DNA from 4 places in the Exiguobacterium sp. s138 genome. Region 3 is predicted to be linked to each of the others. Evidence: riboswitches for the same ligand, from Rfam matches in the RefSeq annotation. Region 3 holds a riboswitch; each other region holds the start of a gene.
The links. A riboswitch is a leader RNA that binds a small molecule or an ion and turns the genes downstream of it on or off. The one in region 3 is predicted to bind thiamine pyrophosphate.
Positions count from the first base shown of each region.

Region 1: it holds a riboswitch for thiamine pyrophosphate, as region 3 does, so the genes downstream of both, thiT (energy-coupled thiamine transporter ThiT) here and tenA (thiaminase II) in region 3, are expected to answer to the same signal.
Region 2: it holds a riboswitch for thiamine pyrophosphate, as region 3 does, so the genes downstream of both, KNP91_RS06420 (ECF transporter S component) here and tenA (thiaminase II) in region 3, are expected to answer to the same signal.
Region 4: it holds a riboswitch for thiamine pyrophosphate, as region 3 does, so the genes downstream of both, KNP91_RS02710 (thiamine phosphate synthase) here and tenA (thiaminase II) in region 3, are expected to answer to the same signal.

Region 1 is NZ_JACSMW010000002.1:132,083-136,592, forward strand. Features, by position in the region: gene rsgA (ribosome small subunit-dependent GTPase A) at 1-753, shown strand, start outside; gene rpe (ribulose-phosphate 3-epimerase) at 755-1,411, shown strand; TPP riboswitch at 1,435-1,541, shown strand; gene thiT (energy-coupled thiamine transporter ThiT) at 1,605-2,165, shown strand; gene KNP91_RS04470 (thiamine diphosphokinase) at 2,165-2,773, shown strand; gene KNP91_RS04475 (amino acid permease) at 2,841-4,244, opposite strand; gene rpmB (50S ribosomal protein L28) at 4,386-4,510, opposite strand, start outside.
Region 2 is NZ_JACSMW010000002.1:499,755-504,264, forward strand. Features, by position in the region: gene KNP91_RS06410 (DEAD/DEAH box helicase) at 1-587, shown strand, start outside; gene KNP91_RS06415 (50S ribosomal protein L25/general stress protein Ctc) at 938-1,615, shown strand; TPP riboswitch at 1,707-1,806, shown strand; gene KNP91_RS06420 (ECF transporter S component) at 1,913-2,488, shown strand; gene KNP91_RS06425 (ABC transporter ATP-binding protein) at 2,488-4,047, shown strand; gene KNP91_RS06430 (energy-coupling factor transporter transmembrane component T family protein) at 4,013-4,510, shown strand, end outside.
Region 3 is NZ_JACSMW010000001.1:283,598-288,107, forward strand. Features, by position in the region: gene abc-f (ribosomal protection-like ABC-F family protein) at 1-110, opposite strand, end outside; gene KNP91_RS01455 (DUF1002 domain-containing protein) at 389-1,270, opposite strand; TPP riboswitch at 1,462-1,567, shown strand; gene tenA (thiaminase II) at 1,642-2,337, shown strand; gene KNP91_RS01465 (sporulation protein) at 2,405-3,178, opposite strand; gene KNP91_RS01470 (class I SAM-dependent methyltransferase) at 3,295-4,479, shown strand.
Region 4 is NZ_JACSMW010000001.1:532,933-537,442, forward strand. Features, by position in the region: gene KNP91_RS02700 (OsmC family protein) at 1-423, shown strand, start outside; gene nagZ (beta-N-acetylhexosaminidase) at 429-1,658, shown strand; TPP riboswitch at 1,718-1,820, shown strand; gene KNP91_RS02710 (thiamine phosphate synthase) at 1,911-2,507, shown strand; gene KNP91_RS02715 (NAD(P)/FAD-dependent oxidoreductase) at 2,504-3,493, shown strand; gene thiS (sulfur carrier protein ThiS) at 3,490-3,693, shown strand; gene KNP91_RS02725 (thiazole synthase) at 3,695-4,462, shown strand; gene KNP91_RS02730 (ThiF family adenylyltransferase) at 4,459-4,510, shown strand, end outside.

The DNA of each region.
Region 1 (4,510 bases), on a different contig from region 3:
GTCGTGTTACACATCGAAAGTGAGACCGGATATATCCTGGAAGTAAAGGACCGTCAAAATTTCCTGGTCCGCCCGCCGGTTGCCAATATCGATCAAGCATTGTTGGTCGTATCGGCAGCAGAACCTGATTTTTCTGCCCATCTGCTGGACCGGTTTTTAGTGTTGATTGAAGCAAAGGAAATTCAACCGATCATCATCTTGACGAAGATGGACTTGTTACAAGGTGAAGCCGAACAAGGGGTATTGGAAGCAATTGCCGCTTACCGGACCATTGGATATCACGTCATCGAAACGTCAAGTGAGACATTGGCCGGAGTCGAATCCGTCCGTCCGTTGTTAAAAGATAAAACGAGTGTCCTGGCCGGACAATCCGGTGTAGGGAAAAGTTCGTTGTTGAATGCCTTGGAACCTTCGTTGGCACTGGAAACGAGTCATATTTCGAAGGCGCTTGGTCGTGGACGCCATACGACACGTCATGTGACATTGATCCCGCTTGGCGAAGGACTGATTGCAGATACCCCGGGATTCTCGAATCTTGATTTTCCGCATGAAATGGAACTCGAGGAGTTACGGTGGTGTTTCCCTGAATTTGTTGCTTTACAGGACGAATGTAAGTACCGTGGCTGTCTGCATTTGAATGAGCCTGGTTGTGCCGTTAAACAAGCCGTCGAGGCCCAGGAAATCATGGCTTCCCGGTATACGAATTATGGTATGTTTGTAGAGGAAATCAAGAATCGGACACGGAGGTATTAACATGATTAAAATCGCACCATCAATCTTATCAGCAGATTTTGCAAATTTAGAGCGGGATGTCAAAGCCGTAGAAGCAGCAGGTGCCGATTATATCCATTTCGATGTCATGGACGGTCAATTTGTTCCGAACATCTCATTCGGACTTCCTGTCTTAAGCAGTTTACGTCAAAAAACAGATATGGTTCTCGACGTCCATCTCATGATTGATCGTCCGGAAAACTTTGTCGAAGCCTTCGTTGCAGCAGGGGCTGATATCGTGACGTTCCACGTCGAGGCGACGAATCACGTCCACCGTGTCCTGCAACAGATCAAAGCAGCCGGTGCGAAAGCGGGTGTCGTGCTCAATCCGCATACGCCGCTGTCGACGATCGAACACGTGCTCGAGGATGTGGACATGGTCTTATTGATGACAGTCAATCCGGGATTCGGCGGACAAGCGTTCATTCCGGGTGTCATGAAGAAATTAAATCAACTGGCTGCAATGAAAGCGGAACACGATCTATCGTTTGAGATTGAAATCGATGGCGGAGTCAATGCGGAAACAGCGAAATTATGTATTGAGAATGGGGCAAACGTACTTGTTGCAGGTTCCGCCATCTACAATGCACCGGATTATTCAGAAGCAATCACTAGTATTCGGAATGCCGCTCACGTATAATAAGAGCAGAATCAAAATTGAATGAAGACCGCAAGGGGTGTCGCGTCAAGCGGCTGAGAGAAGTGATTGGACTTTAACCCTTCGAACCTGTTCCGTTCAGACGGACGTAGGGATGTGGCGCACGCAGGCAGTACGGCGTTCGTCGTACTGCCTTTTTGCCGTCCTGCGATTTTATTTTTAGGAGGAAAAAAGGATGAAACGGCTACAAATGTTAATGGAAATTGCAATCTTTGCAAGTCTTGGTGTGGTGTTCGATTTATTAATCCCGTTTAAAATGCCGCAAGGGGGTTCGGTCAGTTTGGCGATGCTGCCAATCTTCGTCATGGCCTTTCGTCATGGTGTCATCGGTGGGGTCGTGACGGGAGCGCTCGTCGGAACGATTCAACTGATGTTCGCTCCGCAAATTCTGACAGTCGTTCAGCCGTTACTCGATTATACGATTGCGTTTGGAGTCGTCGGACTGAGCGGACTATTCGCACGGCAAGTCAAAAAAGCAGCAGCAACCGGGAAGAATGGCCGTTTGATGGCAATTGTACTAGGCGCGACATTGCTTGGTGCAGGTTTACGTTATGTCTGTCACGTCATCAGCGGAATCGTCTTCTTCGCTGAATATGCGGAAGGTCCGGTCGTTCCGTACTCGTTGATCTATAACGCGACGTATATGGTTCCATCGTACCTATTATGTGGTATTGTCGCAGGACTTCTGTTTACGACAGCGCCCCGACTTCTTCGTTACTCGGCACGAGGTGTCTGATGCGGGTCGTGATTGTAGCGGCCGGTCCGACAGAAGACATCCCGTCCCTGAAACCGTTTCTGGATGAGAAGACGGTTGTCATCGCCGTTGACGGAGGTGTCACCGAATTGGCACAGCAAGGTCTCGCTTTTGACTTGGCGATTGGTGACTTTGATTCGCTCGGATACAAACCGGAAGGAGCGATCATCCACCCGGCTGAAAAGGATGAGACCGACTTGGAACTGGCTTTACGCCATGTCAGTCAACAGTATGAAGCAACAGAAGTGTTCATATTCGGTGCGACCGGAGGACGACTTGATATGACGCTTCAAAACGTCTATTTGCTAAAACAATTTCCGGCAGTTCGCTTGATGACGAAGCGGGAAGAGGTTCGTTTCTTACAGCCGGGGACGTATGAGATCGAGGCAGATGGATTTCACTATCTCTCTTTCATCCCGCTCGTTCCGACACGTCTGACCCTCCGCGGGGTCAAGTATCCGTTGACGAATCATGACGTGCCGGTCGGCGGATCATTGACCGTCAGCAATGAATGGACACAGCACGGAGTGGCGAACGTGACGGTGCATACCGGTGAAGTCATCGCATTACGGAGTTTGTCAGATCAGTAAAAACGCGTGCTCGTTAGGCTTACCTAACGAGCACGCGTTTTTTTATGACTCTGTAGGTGGAGGCAGTTCAAGATTCTAATGTGGAACTGGCTGCCTGACGCTCGGTTTGAGCTGCAATATGTTTTCCTTTAACAAACAGATGGTAACAACCCCATGTCAAGAGGAAGAACGGAACACCGATATACAGTGCAATCCGTTGATCTGCCTGAAACGCCAAGCTGATCAATACGAGCATGTTTAACGAGAACGAGATGATCGGCAAGACCGGGAAGAACGGTGTCTTGAATTTCAATTCACTGACTGAATGCCCGTCTTTGATGAATTGACGGCGAAACGCAATTTGTGAAGCGGAAATTGAAATCCAACCGACTTGTGCCCCGAGTCCTGCTAGTGACAACAACCAGATGAAGACGGTATCTTCCGCGAAAAAGGCGGTCAGAAGCGATAACATCGCAAACAGCATCGTAAAGCATAACGCCCGCATCGGTACACCACGAGAGTTGACGATGGCAAGTTTTTTCGAGATCATACCTTCTTGAGACATCGACCATAACATCCGGGTAGCAGCGTATAATCCTGAGTTCCCGACCGACAGTAAGGCAGTCAGAACGACGATGTTCATCAAATCGGCCGCGTATGGAATCCCAATCGCATCAAAGACCATGATGAACGGACTGCTGATACCGCCAGCTGTTTCATAAGGAATTAAGGCGCCGACGATTGTAATCGAAAGAACAAAAAAGATGAACGTCCGCCAAACCGTATTGCGGATCGCTTTCGGAATCGATTTTTCGGGATCGTTCGACTCTCCGGCTGCAACCCCGATCAATTCCGTCCCCTGGAACGCGAAGTTGACGGCGATCATCGTCGTCAAGACTCCGAGCGCACCGTTCGGGAACAATCCGTTTGAAGTAAAGTTGGCGAATAAACTTTCCGGGCGTTCTGCAGTCATGTCGATCCAGCCAAACCAAGCTGCTCCCCCGAGCGCAATGAAAAATAGAATGGCCAGGACTTTCAGGCTCGAGAACCAGAATTCAGCCTCCCCAAAGGCTTTGGCAGATACGGCGTTAAGTCCGAATAAAATGACGGTGAAGATGGCACACCAGATGACGATAGGGGTGTTCGGAAACCACCGATCCATCAGACTTCCGGCTGCCGTAATTTCAAGTGCCACCGTCACGGCCCATCCGAGCCAGTAAATCCAGCCGACGGCAAATCCGATACCCGGTCCGATGAAACGTGTCGTATACGTTTGAAATGATCCGGAAACCGGCATATGGACAGCCATCTCTCCTAAACATAACATTGTCAGATACATAATGGTCCCACCCACGATGTAACTGAGGACCGCCCCGAGTGGTCCTGCTTGCGAAATCGTTAATCCGGAACCGAGAAACAGTCCCGTACCGATAATCCCTCCGAGTGAAATCATGAAGAGATGCCGGCTTGTCATTTCTCTTTTTAACTGCATGTCTGACCCTTCCCCCTTGAAAAAAATAACTGCTCACTTATTGTAAGCGTTTTCAATTATTCAGACAATTAGTTTATAAGAAAAATAAAAAAAGGACAAAAAAAGAACCGGAAGGGAAGATTCCCATCCGGTTACTGCGCCTTATACGCGTTCGACTTTACCTGATTTGAGCGCTCGAGCTGAAACCCAAACCTTTTTAGGTTTACCGTCAACGAGAATACGTACTTTTTGTACGTTGATTCCCCAAGTGCGTTTCGTTTTGTTCA
Region 2 (4,510 bases), on a different contig from region 3:
TACGGCAGATTTGCTGTGATCCGGCGCTGTTTGTCGAAGATTATACAGGCGAATCCACAAAACTCGAACGTCTGCTGACGTTAATTGAAGAAAAATTAGCCGCCGGACACCGGATCCTGATTTTTTCCCAGTATACGAAGATGCTGGCCCGGATTCGGGAACGACTGGCAGCACGACAACGTGCCCACTTTCTGCTGACGGGTGAGACACCGGTTGAGGACCGGGTCGCACTGTGTGAAAGGTTTAATGCCGGTGAAGTTGATCTCTTCCTGATTTCCTTGAAGGCCGGCGGGACCGGTCTGAATCTGGCGACGGCAGATACCGTCATTTTGTACGACAGTTGGTGGAATCCGGCCGTCGAGCAACAAGCGGCTGACCGGGCTCATCGATTGGGACAGCAGTCACCGGTCGAAGTGATCAAGCTGTTGATGACCGGAACGATCGAGGAAAAGATGGCGGAATTACAAGATCGCAAAGCGACGATGATTGATGCCGTCTTATCGGATCAGAAGCCGGATATTTTAACGATTCGTGAACTCGTCCGTCTGCTCGATTCCCCCGCTTTTATCGATTCAGCAGGTGAGTAACCACACAAATCAAAGAAAATCTTAAAAAAATGAAGGACCTTCAATCCGTTGTCTATCAACAGGTTTGAAGGTCTTTCGACAATCAAATTCAGAAAAAAAGGTTTTAACTTTTGAAAGATAGGGGTATATCTACATTAGCACCGTACAACACGGTCGCTTTTCAATTATTGTTTCTCAATATCAGCGTAATGACCTGGGAGAGAAATGCTACTTACTCACTTCGTTTTTCATTTCTGAATGAAATCCAGTTGAACTAGCATTTAGCGCATGAATTTCTGTTGGAACCTATTGTTCCACTCCTACATTCATTACCTTTTGAGGGCTATACCAAATTCAAGGGGGAAATGAACATGTCAGTAACATTAAAAGTAGAAGAACGCGAAGTACGCCCGCGCTCACTTAGAAAGCAATTACGTCATGAAGGAAAAGCTCTTGGTGTCGTGTATGGCTACAAAGTGGAAAGCACACCGATTTCATTCGACGAAAAAGAATTGGTCAAAGTTGTCCGTGATCACGGCGAAAACGTCTTGGTTGCTCTTCAAATCGGCGGTAAAAAGGTCAACACATTGATCAACAAACTCGATATGGACATCTTTACACCAACAATCAAACACGTTGAATTCATCGCTGTTAAAATGGATGAAGAAACAGAAGTCGAAACGGATATCGTCCTGGTCGGCGAAGCAGCTGGCGCGAAACTTGGCGGATTCCTTTCACAAACACTCTTTAAAGTAACAGTTGCCGCAACACCAGATAAATTACCGGAACGCATCGAAGTGGATGTAACGGAACTTGCAATCGGAGATTCGATTACAGTCGCTGATCTTCCGGAAGAAAAAGATTTCCGTGTCGTCACAGAAGGTGACATCCAAGTTGCAGCGGTCGTTGAATCGACACTTGAAGCTGAACTTGAAGAAATCGAAGAAGCAGAAGCTGAGGCACAAGCAGCTGATGCGGATACAGCGACAGACGATTCAGAACAAACTTCTGAAGAGCAAGCTGAAGAAAACAAAGAAGATAAAGAGTAATCTTTTCTCCCCTCCCCTCGTGGGAGGTTTTTTTATGCATATTGACAAGTCGCGGCGACAGCCGTACAGTGAAGAAGGTACACATCATTGACACATCCACTAGGGGAGCCCGCTCGGCTGAGACGATTTACTTCGGACCCTTTGAACCTGATCTAGTTCATACTAGCGTAGGAAAGTGGAGCGGAATCCTCGTGCTCTTTTTCTGCATCTTGCAGGTTACACGACCGCTCTCTTTTCATAGAGGGCGGTCTTTTTTTGTGGTTTCTTTGTGGGTGTGCATTCAAAGGAGAAGTGATTATGAACAGTTGGAAAATGAAAGAAATCATCGTCATGATGATGCTCGCCGTAGCTTGTGGTGTCCTCTACTTAGGATGGTCGACGTTATGGTTGCCGATCTCGGCCATCTTTGGACCGGTCGGAGCAAACTGGATGTTCGGCATCTGGGTCATCGCCAGTCCCCTTGTCGCCTACATCATTCAAAAACCAGGCGCGGCATTGATTGCAGAAGTCGTCGCTGCTGCCGTCGAGTTGTTTACAGGGAGTCACTTCGGTTTATCGGCTTTATTGATTGGACTTGCGCAAGGCATTGGCGCTGAGGTTGCTTTTCTGTTAGTCGGCTACCGGAACTTCAACACCTTCACCTTGATGCTGTCGGGCATGTTTGCGGCTGTCGGAAGTATGGTCTATAGTCTGGTCGTCAATGGGTTCGCCTACTATACGACGACGACACTGCTATTGACGTTTTCCCTGCAACTGGTCAGTGGGGCATTACTTGGCGGATTGCTCGCGAAAATCATCGTCGACTCACTCGTCAAGACGGGAACGCTGAACGGTTACGCCGTCGGACGACAACAGAAACGGCGGGCTGCCTGATGTGGTGCCGGAATCTGACCGTCCGCTATCCGGATCAAGACCGAGATGTTTTAAACGACTTGACCGTGTCGCTCCGGCAAGGAGAGACGACCTTATTGATTGGTCCGAGCGGCAGCGGCAAAACGACCTTCTTGCATACGCTTGCCGGTCTGATGCCGGAAACGATTGAGGCGGAAGTCACCGGTGAATGGCGCGCAGACGGAACCGTCGGCATGCTGTTTCAACAGCCGGACGATCAGTTTTGCATGCAGACGGTCGGGGCGGAAATCGCCTTCAGTCTGGAAAACCGGAGTATTCCCCGCGATGAAATGGAAGAACGAATCAGAACGGTGTTGAAACGGGTTGGACTCGACCTCGCCTTGACGACGCAAATTGCCGGACTGTCCGGCGGGATGAAACAACGGCTTGCTTTGGCCTGTGTGTTGGCACTCGAACCGGACATCCTGTTACTCGATGAACCGACGGCGCAACTCGATCCGCACGGCCGCCGATTGATGATGGAGCTGATTGAAGAATTGCATCACAATCCGAACGTGACACTGGTGTTGATCGAACATCAACTGGAAGAATGTGTGACGTTTGCTGACCGTGTGTTGGTCTTTCGGGAAGGACAGCTGAGGCTTGACGGTTCCCCGCTTGAAGTCTTCGAAGAGAAACGGGAGGAACTGATCCGGCACGGTATCATGTCGCCATTGCTCTATCCTTATACACTCGAGACGATTCCGCTGACGGTCGCAACAGCGCGGTTTCTGAATAACCCGCCCGTCGCAAGACGTCCGGTGGCAAACGAAACGACGTTTGATTTGACCGATGTGACGATCACGCATGGCAAACGGGTGATTCTCGACCGGATTTCGCTGACCGCGTCCGCCGGAGAATGGATCATGCTCGTCGGACGCAACGCTGCCGGTAAAAGCACCCTGCTTGAGACGCTGGCAAAACTGTTGCCGGCGCAAAGCGGGACGATCAAGCTGTTTCAGACACCTTTGAAAAAATGGCGGGACCGGACGTTTTACCGGCAAGTTGGTTTCGTCTTTCAGCAACCGGAGTTTCAATTTCTGAAACAGACGGTCGCCGATGAACTGGCCATCAGCTCTCCGTCAACGGCACGAAGTCAAGTAGCTGACGCCCTGCAACACTACCGTTTGGAGGATGTCGCCGCTCAGTCCCCGCTTGCACTCAGTCTCGGGCAAAAAAGACGCTTAAGTGTCGCGACGATGTTGCTGGAACGAAAAGCTGTCCTGTTACTCGATGAACCGACCTTCGGACAAGATGCTGAGACGACCGCTCAGATTCTCGATGTGTTACACCAAGCCCGGGAAGCGGGAACTACGCTGATCATGGTGACGCACGACATGGAGCTGGTCTACCGTTACGCCGACCGCGTTGTCGTCATCGGCGAGAAGCACATTCAATTTGACGGGGCACCGGATGAATTGTTCCGGAACGAATCATTGCTTGAGCATAACCAGTTGATCCGCCCGGTATCGGTACGCTATCAGCAACTCGAGGAGGTGAAACACCGTGCAGGAAAACAATTCGCTGCTCGCACGCCTTAATCCCGCCGTGAAGCTCGGAACACTGGTGTATGTCATGCTGTTGCTGATTACGACGTCACGTCTGCCGGTGACAGTCGCCTTGCTTCTGTTTGCAGCCGTCGGTGTAGCCTGTTCCGGATGGAAGCTGTCCACGCTGGTCTTCCGTCTTGTGCCGTATACGGTATTATTTTTGCTGACGTTTTGGATGATGGCGGCGTTCGGAAAAGGGGAAACGGAACTGTGGGCGTTCGGTTGGTTCCGGATCACGGAAGAGAGTCTTGCTCATGCCTGGCTGGTTGCAACGCGGATGCTGGCTTTTGTCCTGCTGAGCATAACGTTCGTCGCAACGACCGATCCGACCCGGTTCGTCATGAGCCTGATTCATCAATGCCGTCTGCCGGTCCGTCTGGCTTACGGATTTTTAGCCGGACTTCGCTTCATCCCGATTTTCCGTCAGGCGATCCGGACCATCCGCCAGGCACGC
Region 3 (4,510 bases):
CGTCCGATCAAGCCGATGCGGTCATGTGACTGGATAAAGAGGGACACATCCGTTAAAATATCGTCGCCTCCGAATTGTTTGGACAGGTGTTGGATGTCGCAGATCATCATATGAATTTTCCTCTCTGACGCATCAAAAAAAGGAGAGCGCAAACAGCACTCTCCTTCACCAGTGGAAGATGCGCTTTGCTTTATTTTTCAAGTATAGAGTTCTTCAAAAAAGGACAGACTAGTCCCTTAGAACGCCATTCCATGAAAAATCGCGCGCAACAGATACAGTTGTTCCATCAACCAATGCTTACACGCAGCAAAACCCATCTTTCCACACCACCTTTTCTCATTCGATGACTCTATTTTACCATGCCACCGGGAATGAAAGGAAGAGCAGATTATTTAAATAAACCGGCGATGGAATTAAAGAAGGCACTTAAACCGTCAAACAGTTTGGCAAAAAATCCTTTTGTTTCTTCCGATGTCGCAAAGGACTGGATGTTTTGTCCGGCATCCTTCAGTCCCGTCTCAATCTGTCCCCAGTTAAGATCAGCTTTTTCCATTTGGTTAAACAGACCGGTCAAGCGCTCCATTTGGGCATCGGACAGATTGATATTATTGTTTTGAATGACTTGGACGATGACATTCTCGATTTCGACTTTCGTCTCCGGTTTTTGCTTCGCGATTTCGGCTTTGATTTCGTTCATCAAGTCGGCGACTTTATCCGTCCCGACGGTTTTTCCGACATCTGATGTGACCGATAATTCTTGTTGGGCTAAATCTTTCCGTTCATCCGTCAGTTTGATACCGGTCTCACTTGACGTTTGATCATAGGCTTTCATGATACCAGTCAAGGCAGATGTACCGGTTACTTTATAAGGGGAAGTAATCGTAATGTCGGCATCGGTCACACCGGCCGTGACCAGCGCATTCAAATACATGTCTTTTGTGACCCATGTGATATTTTCGGTTGCGACGGACAGACCGTCGCCTTTTTCAGCCAATTCGATCTTGGCGGAGGAATACATATTGCCGCCGCGCTGGGACTGGGGAATGTTTTTCCCGAGATATTTTTCCTCATCGGCAGATGTCGCGATGATCGGGGTGATACCTTCCGGTGCATTGAGGCGGGACAAGACCCATGCTTTATCCTTTGCTCCGAGTGATTCTCCGAGTGTGATGATCGTTTTGTCGACGACCTGCTCGGCAGATGCAGCAGTAGGCAGTAATAACGTCGTGGCAAGTAATGCCGAAGCAGTCCATGTGATGGTTTTATTCATTGTCAGATTCCTCCGTAAGTTAAGTATCAGGTACTAATTTCAGTCTAATCGACCGGTGACGGAAGAGAATCGGTCTCAAGGACGAGCCGACATCGACCTTCCGTCATGTTCATTGTACAGAAAAACAATGGAAAGAAGGGGAGCAGGTTCAGAATTGAATGAAATCATGTTACACTTAAAACAAATCAAATAGCGACCACTAGGGGAGTCAGTAGGCTGACTGAGACGACGGAGACGTGCGGACCCTTTGAACCTGATTAAGTTTGGACTTACGGAGGGAAGTGGCGTGACAGATCCTCTTTTTCTGGTCTTTTCACGTCATACCTGACATCAGGTGTGGCGTTTTTTTGATGACAAAAGGGGGAAGAAATATGAAATTCAGTGAAGAAATCCGGCAAGCGGCAGGACAGTATTGGGACAGCAGTTTTACGCATCCGTTCGTGACCGGTCTTGCAGACGGGACATTGCCGGAAAAGAAATTCCGACATTACGTACTCCAAGACGCCTATTACTTAAAACATTTCGCGAAAATTCAGGCCCGTGCCGCGTCCAAGGCACAGGATTTCGTGACGATTGCAGAGCTCGCGGAACATGCGACATCGACCTATGCCGCAGAACTGAGTCTGCACCAGTCGTTTTTTGAACCGCTTGGGATTTCGGACGAAACATTAGCCCGGTTCGAGCCGGCCCCGACCGCATACGCCTATATTTCACATATGCACCATGCGAGCGAAGGGACGCTCGGAGAGACGATTGCTGCCATCTTACCGTGTTACTGGCTCTATTATGAAATCGGACAACAGTTACAGACCGCTGTACCGGCTTCACCGATTTATCAACAATGGATTGCGACATACAGTTCGGACTGGTTCGAGCGGGTAGTCTTTGAGCAGATCGAGCGTTTGAATGAGCTGGCAGCGCAAGCAAGTGATCAAGAACGCACCCGGATGAAGCAGCATTTCGTCAGAAGCTGTTATTACGAATTGATGTTTTGGGAAATGGGCTGGACGGAAGAGACATTTGAAAAAAGCCTGGCACAGATTATTACAGCGACATCATTGAAATAAGACGAGACAACGTAAAACACCGGATTCGCTTGTTGGCGGATCCGGTGTTTTATATAGAAAAGATCAATCAGCTGTGGTGTTCAATCAAATCTGCGAGGCGTTGTTTCACCAGCGACGGATTGGTTAACTCCTGATTGGATAATGAAAGTTTCGTCATCGTTTCGTCCGTACCCGCCATTTCGCTGAACAAAGAGCCGAGGCTGTGGGCACGACGGTCGATTTGAAGAACGATATCGATTCCGGACCGGTCCTGCAGCAAGATGACTTCGATTTCATCCAGTTTATGCGCATAATGCGTACCGCGGGCAGAATATTCGAGTTCCTGCGCGATCGGTAAATCTTTTCGGAAGCGGCCCGGTAATTTTTCTGTATCTGCTTTTTTCAAGCGGAATCCGAGATCTTCCATCGCTTCCAGAATGACGGATTGATAGTCGTTTGCCTTGACGACGACCGCATCATGATCGGACGGATCGACCGCTTGCGCGATATCAAGACCGGTCTCAATCCAGGATTTCGATTGACTGACGGAGAGTGGTGTATTAAAAGGAACCTGCAGCGTGAACGGAATTTCGCGTTCGACACCGGCTTCGATGGTAAACGGTGCTTCATTTAACACAAACCGATCCAGTGTGAATGTCGTGAATGTCTTGCTGTCCCCAACTTCCTGTTTGTACTGGGTGTTGAAGGCGAGATAAATCCGTGCGATTTCCTGATCGACGTTACCGCCTTTGATATGGACGACTCCTTGAATCGTACCGCCGGGTTCACAGTGTTCTTGCTCGAGGCGCGTGTCGACCGTTGCGGCACCGATACCGATTTGGGAAAGGATTTTTTTAAACATGTTGTGTTCCTCCTTAAATTAAGTATGACGACTGAAAAGAAAGCTGACTTGCTTGTCGAACACGGATGAATTTGCTACAGTTTCGAAAGACCAAACAAAAAAGGACGGGACGATACTTGGAACTACATCAATTAAATGACTTGCTCACGGAAAAACTGCAGGCGACTTCACTCATACACGCGACAATCAGCGCTCCGCGTCTGAAATCAAATGATCTCCGCCGAATCAAGGTAAAACCGATTCTACTTAGAGATACGTATGCAATCCAGTTAGAGTTTCAACATGAACGGATCATTAAGCATGAGAATTTAAGTATAGAAGAATTTATTGTAAGAATGGACCAATTCTTTGACGAATTCCGTCAATTTTTATTCCGGTTCGAAACGGAAGAAGTCCAGTTTCAACTCTCGAAGAAAATGAAAGTCTCCATTAAAACGACCGTCAAAGAAACGATTCAGGCAGAGTTGTCGCATAACCGCAAGAAAAGTCACTTGTTAGAAGATGGTGTACCGGTGCCTTTTTTAATCCGTTTAGGTGTCATGACGGAAGAAGGACAGGTCAAACGCCAAAAATACGACAAATTCAAACAAATCAATCGTTTTCTGGAATTTGTCGAAGACAGTATCGCCGTATTGCCGAAAGGACGTACATTACGGATTTTAGATTTTGGATGCGGGAAATCGTATCTGACGTTTGCTCTTTATCATTACTTGAAGATCGTCAAAGGTTTTGATTTAAATGTCACCGGTCTTGATCTAAAAAAAGAAGTCATTGAGGACTGTGCGGCGATCGCTGCTGATTTAGGGTATGATGATTTGTCCTTCCGTGTCGGTGATGTCCACGATTACGACCAGGACACAGAAGTTGACTTGATGGTGACGTTACATGCCTGTGACGTCGCGACCGATGTCGCACTTGCCCGTGCCGTTGATTGGAACGCATCAGTGATTCTCAGCGTTCCGTGTTGCCAAAAGGAATTAAACCGTCAACTGGATTGTTCACCGCTTGACGTCATGCTGCAACATGGGTTGATTCAAGAAAAGTTTGCTTCACTCGCGACGGATTCGATTCGGGCCGAGTTATTGACACTTGTCGGATACGAGACGCAATTGCTTGAATTCATCGATTTAGAAAACACGCCGAAAAACATCCTGATTCGGGCTTACAAAAATCCGAAACGGCCAACAGAAGAAAAAATCGACCGGTATATCGCTTTCCGGGAGCTGTTGCATGCAAAGCCGTATTTAGAACGTGAATTGAGCGGCAGACTTGGACAGATTTCATCGAAACTCGTACAATAAAGAAGACAACGAATTAAAGGGGGAAACAAAT
Region 4 (4,510 bases), 250 kb from region 3:
CAAGCAACAGTCACTTGGAATCACAAGATGGGTTTTAGCGGGGAGACCGAATCCGGACATCACTTAGCGATGGATGCCGCGCCAGAAAACGGCGGAGACAATCAAGCACCCCGGCCGACAGAGCTCCTTCTTCACGCCGTCGCCGGTTGTACAGGCATCGATATCGTCTCAATTTTAGAAAAGATGCGTTTGACGCTGACGTCATTTGAAATGGATATCGAAGGCGAACGGGCGGATGATCATCCCCGGCGTTTCACGACGATTTCAATTCATTACCGGCTTGAAGGTGATTTACCGGACGATAAAGTCCGCCGGGCGATTGCCTTATCAAAAGACAAATACTGCTCGGTCTCACAATCGCTGAACGCAGAAATTGAAGTCTATTACTCGATCAACGGCGTCCGGAACGAGGAACCGATTTGAAACGGATGGTTCCTGTTCTGTTGGCAAGTGTCCTCCTCGCCGGTTGTGCTGACGAGCCGGCACAACCGGTCGAACCGCAACCGAAGCCGGCGAAGAAAACAAAGCCGCCGCAGCCGGATCGACCTTCTGCTGCTGAGCGGGCAGAGAAACAACTTAAAGAAACCGTCTCGAACATGTCGACGGCGGAAAAAGTCGATCAGTTGCTGTATATCGGTGTGACGGGAACAGCTTTGACACAAGCCGACCGAACGCTGTTGCAGGATCATGCACTCGGTGGTGTGCTGTTACTCGGCGGCAACATCACGTCGACCGATCAACTGAAAACCTTTACGGCAGCGATTGCTGAAGCCCAACCGGCTGATGCAAAAGCGTTTCTCGGCTTTGACGAAGAGGGCGGACGCGTCAGTCGGGTCCCGGACGCACAGCTCAAATTATCACCGAGTCTGTCGTTCGGTCAAAAAAATGATCCGGCATTGATGAAGGAAGTCGGACAGACACTTGGTTCGATTTCCCGTTTTTACGGCTTTAATATGGACTTCGCTCCCGTCCTTGACGTCAACAGCAATCCGGCGAATCCGATCATCGGTGACCGATCGCTCAGTGCGGATCCGCAACAGGTCGCCCGGCTTGGTGTCCCGTTGATGCAGGGCATGAAAGAAGAAGACGTCGTGCCGGTCGTCAAACATTTTCCGGGACACGGCGACACGACCGTCGATTCCCATGTCGGTCTGCCGCGGGTCGATGCGACGAAAGCGGAACTCGAGCAGACGGAGCTGGTCCCGTTCAAACGGGCGATTCAGGAAGGGGCCGAGATGGTCATGGTCGCGCATATCCTGTTTCCGGCACTCGACAAAACCCGTCCGTCTTCGTTGTCGAAACCCGTCATGACCGGGGTGTTACGGGATGAGCTGAAGTTTGACGGTGTCATCATCACGGACGATTTGGTCATGGGAGCCATCACAGAACGGTACGGACTTGCCCAGGCGGCAAGTCTTGCCCTCGAAAATGGTGCGGATATGGCGATGTTCTCATCGCCCGGCGCATACGCGTCCGTTCACAAGGAAATCATGACACGGATCAAACAAGGTAAATTGTCGAGAGCAGACCTTGATCAGAAAGTCATGCGGGTATTACGCTTAAAACAAACGTATGACTTGTCGGAAACGAAACGCGTCGACGCGTATGAACAGCTAATCGAGCAGGTCAAAGCGGTCGAATCGGACATGCGACACTAATCAAGGGTAGAACAAATCGGACTACCCGTGGTAAACTACAGGCGTACCACACAAATCAATATCTACACTAGGGGAGTCTCGCAGCAGACTGAGACGGAAGTATCCGGACCCTTTGAACCTGATCTAGTTCGTACTAGCGGAGGGAAGTGGATTCCGATCATTCATAGAGGATGCGACGGCTGTCGCCCTTTTTTGTAGGACCACTCCATCAGTTCATGGGGTGGTCCTTTTTCGTGTGGAAAGGGGGAAATGATGAGCCAGTTACATCTGATGACAACCGGCAAGCAGCGTCCGGACATACTCGAACAGCTGTTACCGGAACTCGCACTATCCGTCGACCGGATTCATTTGCGGGAGCCGTTATGGTCAGCGAAGGAACTGGTCGTGTGCATCGAAACACTCGTGCGACGAGGCGTAAAGACAGAGCAATTAATTGTCCATGACCGGCTGGACGTGGCAGTCGTCACCGGCACCGGAGTTCAGCTGACAACACGCAGCATTCCGGTCGACCTCGTCCGGCACCGTTTTCCGGAATTGGTGATCGGTCAATCGGTTCACTCGTTAACGGAAGCGATAGCGGCGGAACAAGCCGGTGCTGATTACGTCCTGTACGGCCATATTTTTGAGACAGGATCAAAACCGGGTGTACCGCCCCGGGGACTCGACGCCTTGAAACAAGTTGTCGACTGGACATCGATTCCTGTCATTGCAATTGGTGGCATTACACCGGACAATCTGCCGGATATCCTGGCGACCGGCTGCGCAGGCGGGGCCGTCTTGTCGGGCATTCTCGGTCAGGCGTCTCCGGTCGAAGCAGCCAACCGGTTCCAGGCGGTGATGCAACGATGACACGCCCGGATGTTTTAATCATCGGAGCCGGTATCATTGGTTTAACGCTCGGCTATGAGCTCCTGCAGCGCGGGAAAACCGTTCATTTGCTTGAACAGTCAACTGTCGGTCAGGGAGCGACGCAAGCAGCAGCGGGAATGCTCGCGACAGATGAAGAATTGCTGGCACCGTTACATGAACTGGCCCGGCTGAGCCGGAAGCTGTATCCGGAATTCGTGCAACAATTGTTTGACGAGACCGGTCTCGGAAGCGGGTATCTGGAACAACCGTTTCATATGCAACAGGCACATCACTGGCGGACGTTTGATTCGGTCGGACAGGTTGATCCGCGGTTGTTTGCACAAGCATTACGCAGTGCGATCGAACGACGGGGCGGGGGAATCGAAGAGGCAACGGTCGTAGCACGTCTCGTACGGGACGGACAAACGGTGACCGGCGCCGAGACTAACCGGGGGCTGCGGGTGGGCAGACAAATTATTGTCGCCGGTGGTCGCGGATCGGAAGAATTGTTACAGACGGTCGGAGTGACGATTAACACACTTCCGGTCAAGGGCGAGTGTCTGTCTGTCCGGCTGACGACCGGACAACTCAATCGGACGCTGTTTGGTGATGCGGTCTATTTAGTCCCGAAAGCAGACGGACGGATCATCATCGGGGCGACGGAACGGGTTAGTGATGAATCAACGACCGTCAGTCTGAACAGTATTCGTTTGTTATTGAATGCAGCGATTAAGCTCTATCCGCCACTTGCAGAGGCCGTGTTCGTGGAGGCTTGGTCCGGTGTTCGACCGCAAACCGGGGACGGTCTGCCGTATCTCGGATCGGTGGATGGTATCGACGGATTGTTCGTCGCGACCGGGCACCACCGGCATGGCATCTTACTGGCACCGGCGACGGCCAATGTGTTAGCCGATTGTCTCATGGGGCAAATGCCAAGAGTGGCACTGGATGGTTTTAACAGACGACGACAGGAGGAAAGCAGATGACTATCCGATTGAATGGAAAAAACTATGCTTTGACAGAGGAAATCAAGACGTTACACGACTTGTTAGAAAAACTGGAGATTCAGGGACAGGTCGTCATCATCGAACAAAATCATCAAATCATCGACCGGTCGAGCTATCCGGATACGGACGTTACGTCCGGAGATGTCATTGAAATCGTTCATTTTGTAGGAGGCGGATAACATGTTAGAAATTGGCGGAAAAAAATTTGCATCACGATTGTTACTCGGGACAGGAAAATATCCGGATAATGAGAAGCAACAACAAGCGGTCGAAGCATCGGAAACAAATATTTTAACGTTTTCCGTCCGGCGACTCGATGTTTTTGCGAAGGAACAGACGAATCCACTCGCGGCACTCGACTTAAGCCGCTATGATCTGTTACCGAACACTGCGGGTGCGAAGACGGCGGAGGAAGCGGTCCGGCTTGCCCGGCTTGCCCGGGCCTCAGGGATGTGCGATATGGTCAAGGTCGAGGTAATCGGTTGTGACAAGACACTGCTGCCGGATCCGATTGAAACATTACGAGCAGCAGAGGAATTAATCAAGGATGGCTTCATCGTCTTGCCGTATACGTCAGATGATCTGTTGCTCGCCCGTCGGCTCGAAGAACTCGGCTGTCATGCGATTATGCCGGCCGCGTCACCCATCGGTTCCGGACAAGGCATCTTAAATCCGCTCGCGCTCAGCTTCATCATCGAACAAATGTCAGTGCCGGTCATCGTCGACGCCGGCATCGGTTCACCGGCTGACGCGGCGTACGCGATGGAGCTCGGAGCTGATGGTGTCCTGTTGAATTCAGCCGTCGCGCATGCGAAAGACCCGGTCAAGATGGCACGTGCAATGAAGCTTGCGGTTGAAGCGGGACGACTCGGTTTTGAAGCAGGACGGATTGAGAAAAAACGGTATGCGACGGCGAGCAGTCCGACGACCGGGATCAGCCGCCCATGATGGACCGGTATAGCCGACAAATCCGCTTTCGTCCAATCGGACAGGAAG